Regions from separate parts of the Paraliobacillus sp. JSM ZJ581 genome, predicted to be linked through region 2. Evidence: riboswitches for the same ligand, from Rfam matches in the RefSeq annotation. Region 2 holds a riboswitch; each other region holds the start of a gene.
What was found. A riboswitch is a leader RNA that binds a small molecule or an ion and turns the genes downstream of it on or off. The one in region 2 is predicted to bind S-adenosylmethionine.
Positions count from the first base shown of each region.

Region 1: it holds a riboswitch for S-adenosylmethionine, as region 2 does, so the genes downstream of both, ACH6CY_RS01935 (O-acetylhomoserine aminocarboxypropyltransferase/cysteine synthase family protein) here and ACH6CY_RS03260 (methionine biosynthesis PLP-dependent protein) in region 2, are expected to answer to the same signal.
Region 3: it holds a riboswitch for S-adenosylmethionine, as region 2 does, so the genes downstream of both, ACH6CY_RS02490 (hypothetical protein) here and ACH6CY_RS03260 (methionine biosynthesis PLP-dependent protein) in region 2, are expected to answer to the same signal.
Region 4: it holds a riboswitch for S-adenosylmethionine, as region 2 does, so the genes downstream of both, ACH6CY_RS09565 (methionine ABC transporter ATP-binding protein) here and ACH6CY_RS03260 (methionine biosynthesis PLP-dependent protein) in region 2, are expected to answer to the same signal.

Region 1 is NZ_JBISEP010000002.1:45,782-51,063, forward strand. It holds gene cls (cardiolipin synthase) at 1-1,089, opposite strand, end outside; gene ACH6CY_RS01930 (Hsp20/alpha crystallin family protein) at 1,197-1,811, opposite strand; SAM riboswitch class I at 1,820-1,928, shown strand; gene ACH6CY_RS01935 (O-acetylhomoserine aminocarboxypropyltransferase/cysteine synthase family protein) at 2,036-3,685, shown strand; gene ACH6CY_RS01940 (SGNH/GDSL hydrolase family protein) at 3,905-4,831, shown strand; gene ACH6CY_RS01945 (YpmS family protein) at 4,862-5,282, shown strand, end outside.
Region 2 is NZ_JBISEP010000003.1:65,806-71,087, reverse strand. It holds gene trhA (PAQR family membrane homeostasis protein TrhA) at 1-91, opposite strand, end outside; gene ACH6CY_RS03285 (ArsR/SmtB family transcription factor) at 292-636, shown strand; gene ACH6CY_RS03280 (arsenic transporter) at 656-1,954, shown strand; gene arsC (arsenate reductase (thioredoxin)) at 1,969-2,388, shown strand; gene ACH6CY_RS03270 (ROK family protein) at 2,611-3,471, shown strand; gene ACH6CY_RS03265 (hypothetical protein) at 3,523-3,726, shown strand; SAM riboswitch class I at 3,827-3,940, shown strand; gene ACH6CY_RS03260 (methionine biosynthesis PLP-dependent protein) at 4,013-5,110, shown strand.
Region 3 is NZ_JBISEP010000002.1:155,756-161,037, forward strand. It holds gene ACH6CY_RS02480 (TraB/GumN family protein) at 1-1,117, opposite strand, end outside; gene ACH6CY_RS02485 (NAD(P)H-dependent oxidoreductase) at 1,275-1,826, opposite strand; SAM riboswitch class I at 1,940-2,042, shown strand; gene ACH6CY_RS02490 (hypothetical protein) at 2,116-2,430, shown strand; gene ACH6CY_RS02495 (extracellular solute-binding protein) at 2,843-4,132, shown strand; gene ACH6CY_RS02500 (carbohydrate ABC transporter permease) at 4,209-5,282, shown strand, end outside.
Region 4 is NZ_JBISEP010000015.1:21,247-26,528, forward strand. It holds gene sufC (Fe-S cluster assembly ATPase SufC) at 1-251, opposite strand, end outside; gene ACH6CY_RS09550 (YuzK family famiily protein) at 547-732, opposite strand; gene ACH6CY_RS09555 (MetQ/NlpA family ABC transporter substrate-binding protein) at 922-1,752, opposite strand; gene ACH6CY_RS09560 (methionine ABC transporter permease) at 1,814-2,482, opposite strand; gene ACH6CY_RS09565 (methionine ABC transporter ATP-binding protein) at 2,484-3,500, opposite strand; SAM riboswitch class I at 3,658-3,772, opposite strand; gene ACH6CY_RS09570 (TlpA disulfide reductase family protein) at 3,955-4,368, shown strand; gene ACH6CY_RS09575 (thioredoxin domain-containing protein) at 4,363-4,677, opposite strand; gene ACH6CY_RS09580 (toprim domain-containing protein) at 4,689-5,051, opposite strand; gene gcvH (glycine cleavage system protein GcvH) at 5,152-5,282, opposite strand, start outside.

The DNA of each region.
Region 1 (5,282 bases), on a different contig from region 2:
ATTCGGAATCATAACTCGCACATCCACACCAGATAATACGGAAATCCGAATAGCATCTGCTAAGCTTTCATCTGGTATAAAATAAGGAGTTTGAATGTAAACGAATTTCTTCGCTTCCATAATCATCTTTATATAACCATTTTTGATTTGTTCCCATTCTGAGTCAGGACCACTTGAAACGATCTGAATACCTACATCACCTTTAGGCTCTGATTTAAAATATCTATCTTCATATAAAATATCATGTCGTGATGCTTGGTTCCAATCAAGAATGTAACGGGCTTGCATGTTACGAACAGATTCACCAAAAACTCTTAAATGTGTATCACGCCAATAACCAAATTTTTTGCTAGCACCTAAGTATTCATCACCAATATTAAATCCACCAATGTAACCAATTTTCCCATCAATAATAGCTAGTTTCCGGTGATTCCGATGATTAATTTTAAAATTCACTTTTGGAATTAGTGGTGGAAAGAAAGATTCAACTTCTACCCCTGCATCTTTTAGCCTTCTTATATATTTTTTTCCGAGTCGTCTAGAGCCCATATCATCATATAAAAATCGTACTTTCACACCTTCACGTGCTTTTCTAGCTAACGTGTCTGCAATTCGTTGTCCTAAGTTATCGTTTCGTACAATATAATAAATAAGGTGAATATGATCTTTTGCTTGTTCCATATCAGCAATCAGTGCATCAAACTTTTTCTTCCCGTCTGTAAATATCTCGACTTCATTATCTTGTGTGAAAATAGCATCATCATTTCGTAGGTGTAGATATAATAAGTCCTCATATTCTTTTAAATTTTCTGGAATTGGAAAGCTTCCCTCTTTTATTAACTCCAATTGTACCTCTACCGCTTTTTGCACGCCTAGCCTGCTTTTGTTATCCCAGATAAACAACTTTTTATTACTCAGTTTTCTTCCAAAGATTAAATAAAGGAAAAATCCAAATAAAGGAATGAACGTAAGCACTAATAGCCACGCCCAAGCAGACGTCGCATTTTTGCGTTCCAAGAAAACAATCGCAAATGCTAAGAATATATTAAATAAAAGAATAAACCATAGCACAATTGTCGCTATATCCAATATATCCACTCCCTCCATCTTCCTATTCACTCATTATACCATTACGGTCAAAATATAGTTACTTTTTAGACTGTCAACAAAAAAGGAGGGTTTTGTTCTCCCCCCTTCTAATCAATTTCGAGATGATCGTTTGATTTTATTTGTTTAGGCCCTCGCACTTCTAATACGCCATTACGAAATGATGCCTTTGCTGTTTTTTTATCTACTAAATATGGAAGTTGTACGATACGCTCCGCATATTGATGCTTTCTTTCACGATGATAATAATTTTTATTGTCGTCCATCTTTTTTGTTTCTTCATTATAATCTACCCTTATCTTAAGACGGTCACCAATCGTATCAATATGAATAGCATCTCTCTTTACTCCAGGCAAATCAACTTGTGCAATCCACTCTGTTTCCGTTTCAAATACATCAATGGCCAAGCGTGATGGTAAAGTACTTTTTTGTTGAAAAAAAGAATCGATTGCATTTAAAATATTATTCTTTGGTCGATTATAAAATAAATCATCCATTTTCCGAATAAAATCTTGCCCTGCTTCTACTAATTCGGACCTTTTATTCTGCTCATCCATTTGGGTCACCTTCCTTACTTTAGCTACCATTAATATATGCTTGCTTTTATCAATTGTTATCAAAAAAATAAAACTAACTAAAAAGCCAGACTTTTCAAAAAATATATTGACATATCTTTTTCGTTCACTTATAATCCTTACTAACATATACATATCTCTTATCAAGAGTGGCAGAGGGAATAGGCCCAGTGAAGCCCGGCAACCAGCAAGTTTTCTTGAAAAGGTGCCAAATCCTACAGGTGATTAATATCTGATAGATAAGGGGAGGAAAACGAGCGTTTAGCCCTCTTCTTAACCGAAGAGGCTTTTTTATTTCTTCTTCTCTTGCTCCATAGGGGTATGTTTCAATTCATTTCTAGGAGGTATTTACAATGACAGAACGTTTTCAAGTTCAAGGAACAGAAACAACTTTATTACATGGTGGGCAGCAAGTTGATCCTACAACTGGATCAAGAGCAGTACCAATTTATCAAACAACATCTTATGTTTTTCGTGATACAGAGCATGCACAAAACTTATTTGCTCTAGCAGAACCAGGAAATATCTACTCACGAATCATGAATCCTACAGTAGATGCTTTCGAGCAACGTATTGCTTTACTTGAAGATGGGGTTGCTGCTGTGGCAACAGCATCAGGAGCTTCAGCGATTACTTTAGCAATTTTAAACCTTGCACAATCTGGTGATGAAATAATTACAGATAGCAACTTATATGGAGGGACCTATAATTTATTCTCCAACACGTTACCCAAATATGGTATTAATGTGAAGTTTGTTGATGGAACAGACCCAGACAACTTTCGATCTGCCATTACAGATAAAACAAAAGCAATTTTTGGTGAGGTCATAACAAATCCTTCATTAAATATATTCGATATTGAAGCTGTAGCAACTATTGCTCACGAAAATAATATTCCATTAATCATCGATAATACATTTGCAAGCCCCTATAGTTGCAAACCGATTACTTGGGGAGCAGACATTGTAATTCACTCTGCAACAAAGTGGATTGGTGGACATGGGACTACAATAGGTGGTGTTGTCGTTGACGGTGGACGCTTCGACTGGAATCAAGATAAATTTCCAGGATTCATAGAACCTGACCATAGTTACAATGGTCTACGGTTTGGCATTGATGTTGGTCCACCAGCATTTGCAATTAAATTACGTGTACAGTTATTGCGCGATATCGGTCCTGCTTTAAGTCCTCAAAATGCATTTTATTTTTTACAAGGATTAGAAACATTACATTTGCGTGTGAACAAACATTCGGAAAACACTAAAAAAATAGCAACATACTTAGAGGCACACCCTCAAGTTGAATGGGTCAACTATCCAGGATTACCGTCTCATCCTTCACATGATTTAGCTGATAAATATCTTTCAGGAACATACGGCTCCATCATTACCTTTGGAATAAAAGGAGGGCGTGATACTGGTAGAAAAGTGATTGATAGTATTCAACTTTGGTCTCATGTAGCGAACGTGGGAGATGCAAAATCACTTATTATTCACCCTGCCTCAACGACACATCAACAATTAAATGAAGAAGAATTAAAGACTAGTGGCGTTACAGAAGAACTAATTCGCCTTTCTGTTGGGTTAGAATCTATTGATGATATTTTACAAGATTTAGATCAAGCAATCGCAAAAGCAACCAATACTGAACCAACGATTCAATTTAACGAAGAAGATGCCATTCAATGGGCATTCTCATCACCATTTGCAAGAGAAGCAGAAGGCTTACGATTAAAGAATATTGTAGTTGCTGGACAAAGTGAAGGGGATGAGGCATTAGCTAAGCTTCACCAATTGGGCTATAACATTGTACCTTTATCAGAGAACGAACAACCAATTGATGTGTTGTATGTACCAGAAGATAATTTAATTAAAGAGATTCCGACTGATACAACAATTGTTTGGTTTGAAAAATCATCCACACTATCGGACAGTAGTGACTCAATTATCATTGAAAATCGGTGCCCTTTTGCAGAGGCAAATCGTATTCGTCTTAATCGATAAAACATAACATATACACTTATTTGATAAATAGACATACCTTGCTTAGGTATGTCTATTTATTTCTGTAAACGGAATGGTTATAACTATTGCTAAATCATTGTTTACTGCCATATAATAAACTAATAATGCTTTGTAAAGACTATTCTACATCGATGGTTTATGAAAACAAACAAACGGGAATAGTGTAGCATTCATTTTTTTAAAATAGGTGTGAGCATAATGAGCAAAAAGAAACGCTGGATTATTTTTGGTGGAGTAACAGCTACTTTGTTAACAGCTACTGTTTTGTTTATTTGGTTCAAAACGGACTATTCAAATGAAACAGCAAACATAGAATCAAGAAAAAACATCAAACAAGTAATTGAACAAGTACAAGAAAAAGACGAAGAAATGAAGCGTGAAAAAAACAATTTTTCATCCAGTATAAAAAATGCTGTAGAAAATACGATTGGCTTATTTGTTCGTAACAATTATAATATAGTAGCTATTGGTGATTCCTTAACGCAGGGTGTTGGGGACTTGACAAACAATGGGGGATACGTTGGTGTTATCGAAGACAATTTGTCAGACAAAGCACATCCGATTACAATTGAGAATTATGGAAAGCGTGGAAATCGATCAGATCAGTTACTTACAAGATTAGAGGATGAGCATATTCAATCATCTATCGAAAAAGCCGACATGATTTTACTGACCATTGGTGCCAATGACATTATGAAAGTCGTTAAGTCTAATGTGATGAATCTTCAAGAAGAGCCGTTTGAACAGGCAAGGAAAGCTTATAAAACACGGCTACAAGCAATTTTTAATACGATTTTAGAGCTTAGTCCTGATGCTAATATTTATTTAATTGGATTTTTCAATCCATTTGAAGGCTACTTTGAGGATATAGAGGAATTGGAATCTATTCTTACAAACTGGAATCAGACTGGAAGAGAGCTTACACTAAATGATCCTCAATTACATTACATTCCGACAAAAGATCTGTTTCAATTAAAAAATGTTGATTTATTGGCAGATGATAACTTTCACCCAAATACAACTGGGTATACTTTAATCGGTGAGCGCGTCCTTACTTATATTCGACCTACTATTGAAACAGCAAAGAAAGAAAAAGAACAACAAAATGAAATAACACAAGAATAATTCGTTTTAGAAAGGTGTTTAATGTAAACAATGGAACAAAAGACACAACGGCATTGGAAAAAGCTATTTATTGGCTTATTAAGCATAAATCTGTTTATTTTTATGGTACTATTTATCTTACTATTTTCACCTACTCCAAAAGCGCCAACTGTACCTGAACATTCAGCAGAAGAACAAGCTGGAGCAGAATTTACTGTGCATTCAAGTAAAGAAAATTTAAGTCAGCTCGTCAATGGTTATTTAGATGAAGCATTGAATGATAAAAAAGGAAAATACTCTGTTCAATTTGAAGAAGATGTTCAATTCCATGGTTCTGTTCAAGCCTTTAACAAAGACATTCCTGTCTCCATTAGCATGGAGCCAATTGTGCAAGAAAATGGTGATTTAATTTTACAACAAAAAGAGATGTCGTTAGGACTATTGTTACTACCAAAAAATAAAATATTAGAAT
Region 2 (5,282 bases):
CTAATGCTGCAATACTAATTAGTGCCCCAATTCCATGTGTAATTGAATTGGCAATTTCCTCACCTTTTGAGAAGCGATGTGTATCAGCCATATCGAATAATCCTTTCAAGATTAGTATATATTAAATATTATGAATCGAATAAAGCAGAATAGCAATCCTTTTACTTATTGTTAACAATAAGCGATCATCTTTGGGTTATGCAGATGATCGGCGCTCAATCAAAAATATCATTGAATATATAAGTATATTATTATATGATAATACGGAAGCGGGGGGAGGAGGTGTGTTTTTTGAGTCAACAGCAAATATCAATTGAACAAGCAGCTTCGTTATTGAAATTGTTATCAGATAAAACAAGGTTAACCATTGTGAAGTTATTGGAACATCAGGATTGCTGTGTATGTGAACTGGTTGAAATTTTTCAAGTGAGCCAACCGTCAATTAGTCAGCATTTACGTAAATTACGCGATGCAGGAATTGTTAAAGAAGAAAGACGAGGACAGTGGATCTTTTACTCCATTTGTACTGAAAATAATAACTTTCCTTTTATCAAACAAGTATTATCTCAAATTCCGAATCAAAAGGAAAAGTTAATTGAATTAGAAAGAAGTGGAAAGAAAATTAATTGTTGTTAGTAGTGGGAGGATTAGTATTGTGTCTTTATCAGTTGTTTTAGCCATTTTAATTTTTATTCTTACCCTTGTATTTGTCATTTGGCAACCAAAGGGACTGTCAATCGGGTACTCTGCTTGTGGTGGCGCAATCTTAGCTTTAATTCTAGGGGTAGTTGACTTTGGTGATGTGATCGAAGTGACACAAATCGTTTGGAATGCCACGTTAGCATTTGTTGCTATTATTTTAATTTCACTTATTTTAGATGAAATTGGCTTTTTTGAATGGGCTTCTTTACATATGGCAAAAGCTGCAAAAGGTAATGGAGTCAAAATGTTTGTTTATGTTAGTATCCTAGGTGCGATCGTTGCGGCATTCTTCGCGAATGATGGTGCAGCATTAATCTTAACGCCGATTGTATTAGCAATGGTACGTAATTTGAAATTCAGTGAAAAAATTATCTTTCCATTTATTATAGCAAGTGGTTTTATTGCTGACACGACTTCTTTGCCATTAGTTGTAAGCAATTTAGTCAACATTGTTTCGGCAGACTTCTTTTCCATCGGATTTATCGAATATGCATCTCGAATGTTTATTCCTAATCTGTTTTCTTTAGTAGCTACAATTACGGTATTATATTTATATTTCAAAAAAAATATTCCGAGAACCTATGATTTAGCGCATCTAAAGGAGCCAAAAGCAGTTATTAAAGATCATAAATTATTTCGTTTATCTTGGTATGTGTTAACTATTTTATTAATTGGGTATTTTGTAAGTGAGTTTATTGCTATACCAATTTCCTTGATTGCTGGTACGATTGCGATTGTATTTTTACTGTTGGCGAGAAGAAGTGAAGCGGTTAGTACATCTACCGTAATCAAAGGCGCGCCATGGGATATTGTATTTTTTTCAGTAGGTATGTATGTTGTCGTATATGGGTTGCGTAATGCAGGGTTAACGGATTTACTAGCTCAATTAATTCAACAAAGCGCAGAACAGGGACTATTTATTGCGACAATTGCAATGGGTTTTATTGCAGCATTTCTTTCATCTGTGATGAACAATATGCCTACGGTGATGATTGATGCATTAGCCATTGCAGAAACAAGTACTACTGGTATCATTCGCGAAGCATTAATTTATGCGAATGTAATTGGTTCTGACTTAGGGCCAAAAATCACACCAATCGGTTCATTAGCTACATTATTATGGTTGCATGTGTTAAATCAAAAAGGGATTAAAATATCATGGGGAACTTATTTTAAAACAGGGATTGTTTTAACGATTCCAATCCTAGTGATCACATTGATAGGCTTATACTTAACATTATTATTACTATAAAGGGGTGCAATACAATGACGAAAAAAACAATCTATTTCTTATGTACGGGTAATTCATGTCGAAGTCAAATGGCGGAAGGATGGGCAAAAGCATATCTTAGTAAGGAATGGGAAGTTCGTAGTGCAGGAATTGAAGCACATGGTTTAAATCCAAATGCTGTAAAAGCAATGAGAGATATCGGTATAGATATATCCAACCAACAATCTGAGATCATTGACAATGATTTTTTAAATCAGTCGACACTAGCGGTAACCTTATGTGGAGATGCTGCAGATAAATGTCCGCTCACACCTCCACAAGTAAAAAGGGAACATTGGGGATTTGACGATCCTGCAAAAGCGGAAGGAACAGATGAAGAGAAGTGGAAAGTCTTTCAGCGTGTAAGAGATGAAATTGGTGCAAGAATCAAAAAATTTGTTGAAACTGGAGAATAAAGGATACAGTTGCAACTATGTTCAAATAAACGACTAATCATTTATCTGTTATCCAAGGTCAATATCACTAAATGATCCGTTTTTTTGTGATAAAAGTTTTTGTTTAGGATTAATAGCACTAGTCACTTCGATTGAAATTGCTTTCAAATCCTAAATGAAAAATGGTAAAGTAGAAGTGAAAGCATGATATTTTATGAAAAGGCAAATGGAGGAGGAATTGACGTGTATTTTGGAGGGATAGAAGCTGGCGGAACGAAATTTGTTTGTGCTGTTAGCGATGAAAAATTTGAAATCATCGAACGTATTAGTATACCGACTACCGTACCAGACGAAACGTTGAAACATGTGTTTGAATTCTTTGATCAATATAAATTAAAAGCAATAGGCATTGGTTCATTTGGTCCAATTGATGTTAATATCGACTCTCCTACATATGGATATGTGACTTCTACGCCAAAAAAAGGATGGAACAATTATAATTTTGTTGGAGCTATTAAGGAGAAGTATGGCATCCCAGTTGCCTGGACAACAGATGTGAACGCAGCTGCTTATGGTGAGTATCGGTTAGGCGGTGCACAACAGGCGAAATCATGTATTTATTTAACCTTTGGTACCGGGATTGGTGGTGGCGCCGTTTTAAATGGCGCTGTGATGGAAGGTTTTGGGCATCCGGAGATGGGACATATATCAGTTAGAAAACATCCAGAAGACTCCTTCGAAGGAATATGTCCATATCACGGTGATTGTTTAGAAGGCATTGCAGCAGGCCCAGCAATTGAAAAACGCCTAAACAAAAAGGGAATAGAGGTTGCTAAAGATGATCCGTATTGGGATAAGGAAGCTTACTATATTGCGCAAGCTTTAGTGAACTACACAATGATATTACGTCCCGAAGTGATTATTTTAGGTGGTGGTGTGATGAAACAGGAGCATTTATTCCAGCTAATCCGTTCACATTTCAACGTATTACTAAATAACTATCTTACAATACCAGATTTGGATTCCTACATTGTCCCACCAGCACTTGTCGATAATGCAGGCATCAAAGGAAGCTTACTACTAGCTGCTGAAAAAGCAATTTAGTAGGTCAAGGATTAGTAATGCTGTTCTGTTTTGAAATAGGAGGTTCGCTAAATGAAGTTTGGTATTAGAAAGCCAAGTATTAAAAAAAGAATCTCTGCTAAAACAAGTCTAAAAAGACAACTTATTCATCGTTCTGGACTAAAAATGCCGAATGGAAAAGGATGGATACGTAACCCGAAGAGGGCTACTTATAACAAAGTTTATAATAAAACTAGCTTTGATTTATTTAAGCTAATTAAAAAAATGTTTCGATAGCTTACATTTTTTAAAAACATTCAAAAAAGTGTTGCACAATGTTACATGATATATTAGACTGTTAACAAATTGAAAAAATCTAAAAATTTTATACTTATATTTCTTATCCAGAGAGACGGAGGGACTGGCCCGAAGATGTCTCAGCAACCAGCCTAATGATTAGGCACGGTGCTAATTCCAATAAACACATCATGCTGTGTTTAGTAGATAAGAAGAATGACTTTTATTATTAAAGACCTTCTTCTTAGGAGGTCTTTTTGTTTTTTATGAAAGGAGGGAGAAGGAATTGCAATATTATCTAAATACAAAGTTAGCACAGTTAGGAAACCATAGTGATTTGAAAACGGGTGCTGTTAATCCGCCGATTTATATGTCTACTGCATACCAACATACAGCATTAGGAAACTCTACTGGATATGATTATACGAGAACGAAAAATCCAACGCGAACGATTTTAGAAAAAGGTATCGCTGATTTAGAGCAAGGTGACTACGGATTTGCTTGTAGTTCAGGTATGGCAGCAATACAACTAGTTCTTTCTTTGTTTTCAAGCGGTGATGAAATCATTGCACCAGAAGATGTTTATGGAGGTACTTATCGATTATTTAAGCACTACCAAGAAGCCTATTCACTTAGAATAAAATACTGTGGTTTTAATAGTGTAGAGGAGGTGGAACGATGTATTTCGTCACATACGAAAGCAATTTTTATTGAGACACCAACCAACCCATTAATGCAAGAAATAGATATTGCAACGTATGTGGCGTTGGCGAAAAAACATCAATTGTTATTTATTGTCGACAGTACATTTTTAACACCAATTCTACAGCAACCAATTACATTAGGAGCCGATATCGTTATTCATAGTGCCACCAAATATATTGGAGGGCATAACGATGTACTAGCAGGATTGGTCGTTACAAAAGGCGAACAACTGAGTGAAAAAATTGCGACGTTCCATAATGCCTCAGGAGCTGTTCTGTCACCGATAGATTCCTGGCTGTTAATACGGGGATTAAAAACATTATCTTTAAGAGTAAAGCAGCAACAGAAAAATGCGCAAGAAATAGCCCGGTTTTTAATGAAAGATACTCATATTGAACAGGTGCTTTATCCAGGGAAAGGTGGCATGCTTGCATTTCGATTAAAGAAAAGGGAGTGGGTGAAAGACTTTCTTAAAAATCTTAAGCTTATTACATTCGCCGAAAGTTTAGGTGGGGTGGAAAGTTTTGTTACTTATCCGATGACACAGACACATGCCGATATCCCAGAGAATGAACGCATTTCTCGAGGAATAGATGAAAGGCTGCTACGTTTTTCGGTAGGAATTGAGGACATAGCAGATCTTATATATGATTTAAAACAATGTTTCAATCGGTTGTAAATAGTAAAGTGAATTTTATTGAAGAGGTAGTAAAACAAATATAGAATAAATGAAACACACGAAGATAGCGAGGCGATGATTTTATTTGTTTCGCTCTTTTTTATGACGTAAAACTTTAGATGTATAAAAAAAGTTCAGAAAAATTTTGAAATAATTGAGTATGAAGGATTAA
Region 3 (5,282 bases), on a different contig from region 2:
TTCCTAATGTACTACCAAGATTAGCTAGGACGATAATTAACAACACACGAGTAACTTTATTCCTCCAAAACCCTTTTACAGTGAAAACATCTTCTGATAAGTTTTCAAAATCAGAAACATGTGGTCTTTTGACAAAGGCTTGTACAAAACCAGCAAACCAACCAGCTGCAATTAATGGATTTAAGGATGTAATTGGAGCAGCTACAAATGCAGTAACAATTGCTAATGGATGACCCAATCCAATTGCTACGCCTAATGCCGAGAATGTACCATTCCACAATAACCAGCTCAGCATTTGTTGCCAACCTGCAGCTGGGTTATTTAGAAAAGTAAACGCGATCAGTGCAATAATCAAAATCGGTATCGACCAACCAATGATTTTAGGCACTTTAGATTTTGGTGGTACAGATGTTAAAGCTTTTAAGTCATGCTCTTTTTTAATCTCTTTTGTTATACCAGGTACATGCGCAGCACCTAACACAGCAACAATTTTTCCACCAGGAGCTTGTTTAATTTTTTGAGCTAAATATTGATCCCGTTCGTCTATTAATGGTTTTTTCAATCGAGGAAATGACTCAGTAAATTCACTCAGAATCGATTGAATAGAGTCCTGACTTTTCATTTTTTCTAAATCTTCTTCTGTTATTGTTTCTTTCGTGAAAATACCTGCCAAAATTTGGGCTAAAAGCATCATTTTCCCTTTAAAACCTACGCCACCCCAAATTCTTGCAAAAGTAATTTGAATATTACGGTCAGCTAATACTAACTGTGCATTATTTTCTTTCGCAGACGTGATACCTTGAATCATTTCTTGTCCTGCCTCTATACCAAATTGCTTTGCCATACGTTTCTGAAAAGATGAAACAGCAAGATTCATCAATAACAGGGAGGCTTTTTTCTCTTTAATCACTTTAAAAATGTCCATGTCTTTCCACTGATCACCATTTATAATAGACTGATAACGTTGCTTATCTAATTCAACACATACCGTATCTGGTTGCTCATTCCCAATAACTTCTTTTACTTGTTCTGCACTTGTTTTTGACACATGCGCAGTCCCTATCAAGATAAACTCTTTTCCATCTTGTTCTATTCTTGTTATATTTTCTTCCGACATGAACTTACCTTCCTTTTATAAAATACATGCACATATAAATTATTTTATCATAAAGTATATTATTGCACATAAATTTAGAAAAAAACTAGCGAACGATCACTTAACATGAATTTCGTTCGCCGATTATATGATTTATTTACTTTTAATTTTTCTCTCATTATTCTTTCAGCGCTTTTTTTAAATGTTGTTTAACATCTTTTACATACTTATCGACCTGTAAATCTTTAAAGATATTGTGTACAGAAAAGCTTTCTAGTTGCTCCATATCCATATAACGGTGCATACAATGGATGGGAAAAAGAACATCTTCCACTGTTTTACCATTAAAAAAACCATCTTTTGTTCCAAACTCTTCTAATGGTGCGCCCCATGTTGTGGAAATCATATATTTCTTCCCTGTTAACAGACCACCTCTTCCATACCTTTCTCCCTTTGCATAAAAAACACCGCGTTTTAATACTTGATCAAAGTAACTTTTGAACTTTCCAGGTAAACTAAACCAAAAAATTGGGGTCTGGTAGATGACTATATCAGCAGATAAATATTTCTCTCTTTCTTCTTCTACCTCGAACCCTTGATTAACAACTGTTGTTGCAACATTATATTCTTTTTCTAATTGTTTGTGGATGGCTTCAAACATTGTTTGATTAAGCTTCCCTTGACTATGTGCATACCATTGGTGGCCGTTTATTAATAAAACTTGTTTCACTTTTTCAAACGCCTCCTCTCATCTTTACAGAGTATATGTCTTAAAAATTGAAATATTAATTTGATTTTTAGGAAATAATGATAAATATATGTTATAATTAGGCTAACAACATATATTTATAAAGAGTGGACGAGAGAACTGGCTCTAGGACTCCACGGCAACCTACAATTAGCAAGGTGCCCCAACCAGCAAAGCAAATGCTTTGGATGATGAATCATAACGGTTATATAAGTAACCCCTCTTTCATCATTTGATGAAGAGGGGTTTTTCGTTTATCACTTTTTAATATATGTTGCATTTAAATTTAACAGGAGTGATCTATTTGGTTAACAAACAAAGAACAGATCAACACAAACTTTTTTTCGCAGAAGTAATCACTGTAGTTTCAAAGCTATTAGTTAATTATGAAGAAGGATATACCTTCCACTTTGAAAAAACAAACGAAAATAAAACCTATCAATTAGCAATTAAAGACGACTCTTACCGATGCTTCAAGTTAAAATTAACAGAGAAGAAAGTGTTGCAATTAAAGCAAAAACAGCAACACGCACTAGAACATTATATTTGCAACCAATTGCTACACCAAGGATTCCCAATCATATAACGGTGTTGTTATTTGCCTATCATAAGATAAGACAACTACGCATTGGGACATAACAAAGCAATACCTCATTGTGTCTTTATTTGATAATTATAAACAAACGGAGATACAGCACGATGATAAACAGATGTATGAAGCATATACATTCATTCCTACTATAAATTCGAACAATCGATTGCACTAATTAAGTATATTTATTAAAAAAATATACTTAATTAGAACTTGATCATAACGTCTATCATAAGTATATAATTATTCGTTTTATTTTGTAAGCGTTATATTTATTAAAAAACCAACATTTTATTTGTATTTAGTATTGTAAAATTCTTTTAGGCAAGTTATAATAATTCACAAGAAACATGCGCAACCGTTTTCATTAAAACCTATATTATCATTACAAGGAGGCTTATGTGTTATGAAGAAATGGTTTTTATCTTTCGTAGGAATATTTTTTTTAGCAGGCACACTAGTAGGCTGCGGTCCAGAAGAAACAGGTTCAAAAAATACTGGTGACGGTAATGACGAAGGAAAAGAAAAAGCTGTGGAAATGCCAGAAAAACCAGAAAAATTAACCATCTGGGTAAACGCAGAAGAAAAGCAGGAAGAAGCTGTAGGACAAATCGCCGAAAAATACACAGAAGAAACTGACATTGAAATTGAAGCGATTCCAATTAATATGCTTGATCAAATTGAAAAATTGGATGTTGAAGGACCCGCAGGAAACGGACCAGATATCATCTTCCAACCCCATGATAGAATTGGTGACTTAGTTCTACGCGGGCTAATTGATCCAGTTAATTTAAATGATAAAGCAGCAGAATACACAGATGCAGCGATAAGCGCTGTAACAAATGACGGTGAAACATGGGGTTATCCTGCAGTAACCGAAACATACTCACTATTCTATAACCAAGCATTGGTTGATAGCGCACCAGAAACAATGGACGATTTAATGACCATTGCCGAAGAAAAAACAAATACTAGCAATGATGCATATGGTTTCTTAATGGAAGCAGCAAATTTCTATTTCACATATCCGTTTTTCTCTGGTAACGGGGCATATGTATTCGCTAACAATGATGGTGCGTACGACATTAGCGATATCGGTTTAAACAATGATGGTGCTGTAGAGGGTGGTAAATTAATGCAGTCTTGGTTTGATAACGATTACATCCCTCAAGATTTAACTCCCGATATTATGAACGGATTATTTAAAGAAGGAAAAGTCGCCGCTGTTATTAACGGTCCTTGGATGGTAAGAGAATATCATGATGCACTTGGAGATGATTTACAAGCAACCCCACTCCCGACATTAGATAATGGCGAGCATCCAAAATCATTCGTAGGTGTAAAAGCTTATTTATTATCATATTACTCAAATAACAAAGAGTGGGCACAAGATTTCATGTCTTATATCACTAATAAAGAAAACGCAATGCTTTACTATGATGTTGCTGGCGAAATGCCTGCTCGTGTAGATTCTATCGATGATCCAGCAATAGCAGATGATCCAATCTATTCTGCATTCGCAGAACAAGCAACTTACGGCGAGCCAATGCCTGGCGTTCCTGCAATGCAACAGATTTGGGACCCTATTAATAACGCACTCTCATTTATTTCTAAAGGGGAACCTGTTGAAGATGTGCTAGACGAAGCCGTTCAAACGATTTCAGATAACATAGAGGCATCTGGAGCTACAGAATAAATATTAGATACTGCTATATGGGAAGCGCCCCTCCCCATATAGCACTTGTATTAAGGGAGGAAATAAAGTGGCTTCGCTGAAAAAAATCAATCTTAGTCAACGACGAAACAGAGCTACGTTACTATCTGTCATTCCAGGATTAGGTCAATTATATAACAAGCGTTATATGAAAGGGATACTACTATTAGTGGTTACCGTCTCTTTTTTAATAACAACTTGGAATTATATTGATATCGGTATTTGGGGACTTTTCACTCTTGGAACTATCCCAAGAGAACACCATTCTATTCAATTATTGATTCAAGGGTTTATTTCTTTAATCATTTTAGCATTTGGCATTGCAATATACTTTTATAATTTATGTGATGCACGCAAAGATGCGATTGCGATCGAGAAAGGAAAACCAAACCCTTCACTATTACAAGGCGTACGAGATTTTTACAATAACGGTTTCCCTTATTTCATGATATTACCTGGATTAGCAATGTTACTTTTTATTGTTGTTCTACCTTTGTTATTTATGGTTGCATTAGCATTCACAAATTATAACCAGTATAACGCACCACCAAGAAAGCTATTGGATTGGGTAGGATTTGACAACTTTATTAACTTAATCAATATTGATATTTGGCAAGATACTTTCTTAAACGTATTCACATGGACCATTGTTTGGACAGTAGTTGCAACGACATTACAAATTGTACTTGGACTTTTTTTAGCTTTACTTGTAAATGATAAACGGATTAAATTTAAACGGACCATCCGAACTGTATTAATCTTGCCTTGGGCCGTGCCAGCATTCGTATCCATTTTAATATTTTCAGCATTATTTAACCCTACTTTTGGCGCAATCAATCGAGATATTCTTAGTCAGTTTAATTTGATGATCCCCTGGTTATCTGATCCATTTTGGGCGAAAATCGCATTAATTATGATCCAAACATGGTTAGGCTTTCCATTTGTTTTTGCACTCTTCACCGGTGTTTTACAAAGCGTTCCGTCTGACATGTATGAGGCCGCAGATGTAGATGGTGGGACAAGAATGCAAAAGTTTCGCTTTATTACACTACCTCACATCTTGTTCGCAACTGCACCACTGCTCATTATGCAGTATGCACAGAATTTTAATAACTTTAATATTATCTACTTA
Region 4 (5,282 bases), on a different contig from region 2:
AATCCAGCTTTAGCACGTTCATCTACTTCCATTTCTAAAACATCTTCCCCGTTTAACAAAATACTGCCGCTTGTTACTTCGTATTTAGGATGACCCATAATTGCAGAAGCCAATGTTGATTTTCCTGTTCCGTTTGGCCCCATTACTGCGTGGAATTCCCCACCCTTAATTGTTAGGTTTACACCTTTTAATATTTCCTGACCTTCAATTTCAACATGAAGATCTTTGATTTCTAAAGTTGATCCAGACATATCGATACCTCCAACATTTAATTTATAGGAACTGAATAAATATCCTAGTCATTATCAGTTTATTCTCATTACAATCTTATACTATTTCGAATCTATAATCAACAATTTCAGCCATTCTTCAAGTTGGTTTTCAAACTTATTGGTTTATAAATTCGTTATTGTAATTACAATAGCATAATTCAATTTCTATATAAATGATTTCTGTACAATCTACTAACATACTTTTTATTAAACTTTACGAAAAATCCCTCATAACGTTATTGTTACGAGGGATTTTGTTAAATTTATTCATTTATTAACGGTGTGCTTGTTGCTCCATTTCTGTAACTATCTTCAAACATTTTCGATGGCTTTTTTCTCTTTTTCGCTCGATTTCTAAACGTTTTTCTAAATTTTGGCCGTATTCAGCATAACCAACGCCATGATTTTGCTGCATCGCCTTTTCCATTTCAGATGTGTAATTTAAAGCTAAATTGTCCATGGTTTAAAATAAACCCTTCCTTTCTTGATTTGACATCATTATTGTAACACTTATAAAAAAATGCAACAAAACTACTGACAAACCATACAAAGGGGTTTGAGCTTATCTATATCCAAACCAATCAAATAACAATAACATAGCAATAATAGGTTCGATTTTCTATTGTTTATTAGCTTTTGCTTTTTCTACTTATTCGGCACCAACAGGAACGACTTCCCCATTGTATTTTTCTGTAATGAAGTTTTGAATTTCTTCTGATTGAAGTACATCTACCAATGTTAATAGTGCCTCATCTTTCTCATCTTCACTACGAACTGCGATAACATTTACGTAAGGAGATTCTCCCCCTTCAATAAATAAGGAATCATCAACTGGTGACAAACCAGCTTCAATGGCATAATTTGTATTAATTACCACAAGGGCATCTTCTTCTCTTTCATACATCTCAGGTAATACAGCTGGATCTACATCAGGAGAAAATGTTAAATCTAATTCATTTTCGACAATGTCATTAATCGTTGCTTCTGCTTTTTTAACATTTTCATCTAAAGTAATTAAGCCTTCAGACTCAAATAGAGCTAGTATTCGTCCATGATCTGGAACAGAACGACTAATGATAACCTCTGTTCCTTTAGAAATATCTTCTACACTTTTGATATTTTTAGAATAGACAGCCATTGGTTCTACGTGAATACCACCCAAATTCACAAAATCATATTCAAAATCTTCCACTTGAGATTCCAAATAAGGAATGTGTTGAAAGTAGTTCGCATCTAAATCACCGCTTGATAAATCTTTATTCGGCAAAACATAATCTTGATACTCTTCTATCACTAGTTCAATCCCTTTATCCGTTAGCAACGGTTTTGCTTCTTCTAATATTTGGGCATGAGGTACACTAGTTGCCCCCACTTTAATTGTTGAAGTTGCTGATTCGTCTGAACCTTCTCCCTCATCTCCACAAGCAACTAATACGACAGCAAATAATCCAACAAACAATAAAAGTAATACTTTTTTCATTTTAATTCTCCCCTTTAGCTTATGACTTTTATATTTTTCTTGTAATAAACAAGAATTAATATTACCTTTTGTCCAATTTATTCGTAATTCCATCACCAATAAATTGAAAAACAAAAACAATGATAACAATCAACACAGTACACATGAACACTACATCATTGTACCCCCGTAAAAAACCATAGAAATAGGCATAATCCCCTAACCCACCAGCACCAATAATACCTGCGACTGCTGTGTATCCTATTAACGCAATAGCCGTAACAGTCAAACCAGATACTAGCGCTGGAGTAGATTCCTTTAATAACACTTTAAAAATAATGGTTGATGTTTTTGCACCCATTGACTTCGCCGCTTCAATCACTCCTTTATCTACTTCTCGGAGTCCAATCTCTACTAATCTTCCATAAAAAGGGGCAGACCCGATAATAAGTGCAGGTAATGCTGCATTTGGCCCACGAAGCGTTCCGATTAAGAAATCCGTAAAAGGGAATAATAATAAAATTAAAATAACAAATGGAATTGCACGGAATACATTAACGATCGTAGCTACAATGATATTAATTACTTTATTTCCCCAAATACCACCCGGTGATGTTAAATATAAGAATAATCCTAAGACCATCCCTAAAATAAATGTTCCAATTAATGCGATTAACGTCATATAAAAGGTCTCAAGCATTGCTTCCACAATACCTGACCATTCTACATTTGGAAAAAGTTGATTGAACATGTTACTTCACCTCCACTTGAACAGATGTGGAAGTAATAAAGTTGATTGCTTTTTCTATTTCCTCATCTTCACCTGTTATTTGAACAAAAAGTGTTCCATATGCACCAGACTGTGTTTGCTTCACATTCCCGTGCAAAATATTTAAGTCAACATTATATTTTTTCGCAACTTGACTAATTGTAGCCTGATTTGCTGTTTCACCTAAAAAATGCAAGCGTAAAATTTTCCCTTGATCGATCTGTTTCAGTATTGATTCATCTGTCAATTCATCATTCGGTTTACCCATCACTTGTTCTACAAACTTTTTGGTAACCGATTGTTTCGGGTGAGAAAAAACATCCATCACATTCCCTTGCTCAACGACACGTCCTTCTTCCATTACTGCAACACGATGACAAATTTTCTGTATCACATGCATTTCATGTGTAATTAAAATAATGGTTAATCCTAATTTTTTATTAATATCAACAAGTAATGACAGAATGGAATCCGTTGTTTCAGGGTCTAATGCCGATGTCGCTTCATCGCACAACAGCACTTTCGGGTTATTAGCTAAAGCTCTTGCAATACCAACACGTTGTTTCTGTCCACCACTTAATTGAGCAGGATAAGCATCTTCTCGATCAGTTAATCCAACAAGACGAATTAATTCATCAGCTCGTTCCAATCGCTCAGCTTTTGAAATGCCAGCTATTTCTAATGGGAACATAATATTCTCCCGTACCGTGCGTGACCATAATAAATTGAAATGTTGAAAGATCATCCCAATTTCTTGTCTTGATAAACGCAATGCATTTTTTGATAAAGCTGTAATTTCTTGATCATTAATCGTTACATGACCTGATGTCGGCTCTTCTAGACGATTAATTAAACGAATAAAGGTACTTTTACCCGCTCCACTATAACCAATGACACCAAATATTTCTCCTTTATCGATGGATAAATCAAGTGCATTAACAGCCTGGATCGTTGTGTCCTTTGTTTGAAACACTTTTGAGAGCTGCTTAATTTTAATCATTTTATTCCTACTTTCTTTAATCACCTATAATTTTTCTGTACTTTAGCTCATGGATGCTTAAAATAATTTTACAATCTATGAATCTTTCTCCTGCAATATAAAAAGCGCCTTCCTGTTGTAGAGAACAGAAAGACACTTTGTCTATAATTAATCTGTTCTCTCATCTGCAAAAGCAATTATTGCTCTACAGGAATTGGCACCATTTTAAACATAAACTGTTTAACGGTTGCCGGGCTTCATCGGGCCAGTCCCTCCACCTCTCTTGATAAGAGATTCAAATGCATATTCTATTTTTTGTTTAATTGACATGGTAGCATGATATTAATCATATGTCAACTTTTTTTCAAAGTTGAGTAAGTACAGTACTATCCTTTACAATAATGCTGTAACATCAAAAATTGCTTATAGAAAATTAAGTACAAAATAGATAAACGTATTAGGAAGGGGTATATTGTTGCAATCGATTAATTTTACTTTACCGTATATCAACCAACCAGGTATTTTCAAACTAGCCGACTATAGAGAAAAAATTGTAATTTTAACTTTTTGGGTATCGTGGTGTCCGGACTGTAGTTCCGATCTGCCTAAAAAAGAGCAACTTTATCGTTCAATAAATGACGATAAAGTAGAGATGGTGACAATAAATGTGACAGGAAGAGAACGAAATGATGGAGAGGCAGTAAGTTATACAACTAAATTCCTTACCCAACCTACATTAAAAGACAATGATAGGGAAGTCTATGATCTATTTAAATGTGAAGGTGTACCAACTACTGTGATTATTAATCAGCAAGGTGAAATCTATCGTGTATTTGGTGAACAAAGTACAATGATAGAGATTGTAGAAGCAGTAGGTACAATTTTATGATTTATTAAAGCCAAATACTGACCAAGTTTTTGCTATTTTTTCGATATTACTTATAGAATAAATTTTTTCAATTGTATTGTCAGCAAACTTAATGTAAACACAAGGAACACTTCCGATTTTATTCGTTTGCATAAACGTAGGAAATAAACCTGCATTCATCTCATAAAAGAGATGAGCATTCGTTTGTTTTTCAACTTTTCTTAAAATGTCTCTGGCCAATTGGCAAGTTCGACAAAATGGACTATAAATAAATATCAATTGTTGCGATTGATTGAATACATGACTATTCTCTTTCACTATTTGCTTCATTTGAAACTCCTTCAAATAAGATAAATCGGATCCACATTAATATGTTTGCTAACTAATGCTGTCGCGAGCTCTACTTCAGGTGTAGCAGCTACCTCACGATAGGTTTTATCTATATAAATGTGTTGTGCATGAGGAAGTTCTATTGTTAACTGTTTTCGAAGCTTATGACCAGCTTCATCTTCATCGACTAAAATAAATACGTCACAATCATCTAATTGGAAATCATTAATTAATTGTTCCATTTTCTCAACACCTAATGTACCATTTGTGCATATGATAGTAATAGCGTCTGTAACGATTTTCTCAATCTGTATCTTATCTGTTAAACCTTCAACAATTAGTATACGTTTTGATTCAGCCATATCTTTATTCATTTCGATTCCACCTTTTCGAAAAAGCAAATGTTTCTATACTATATCATATGAACAAATCATCCCTTGTTACAATTATAATTGTAACAAGGGATGATTTAATTTATTCCTTTTCTTCGATCATTGTTTGGTATTGTTCTGCAGTCATCAGTTTGTCAATATCACTCGTATTATTAGGTTCAACAACAATCATCCAAGCTTTTTCATAAGGTGATTCGTTAACAAATTCAGGGC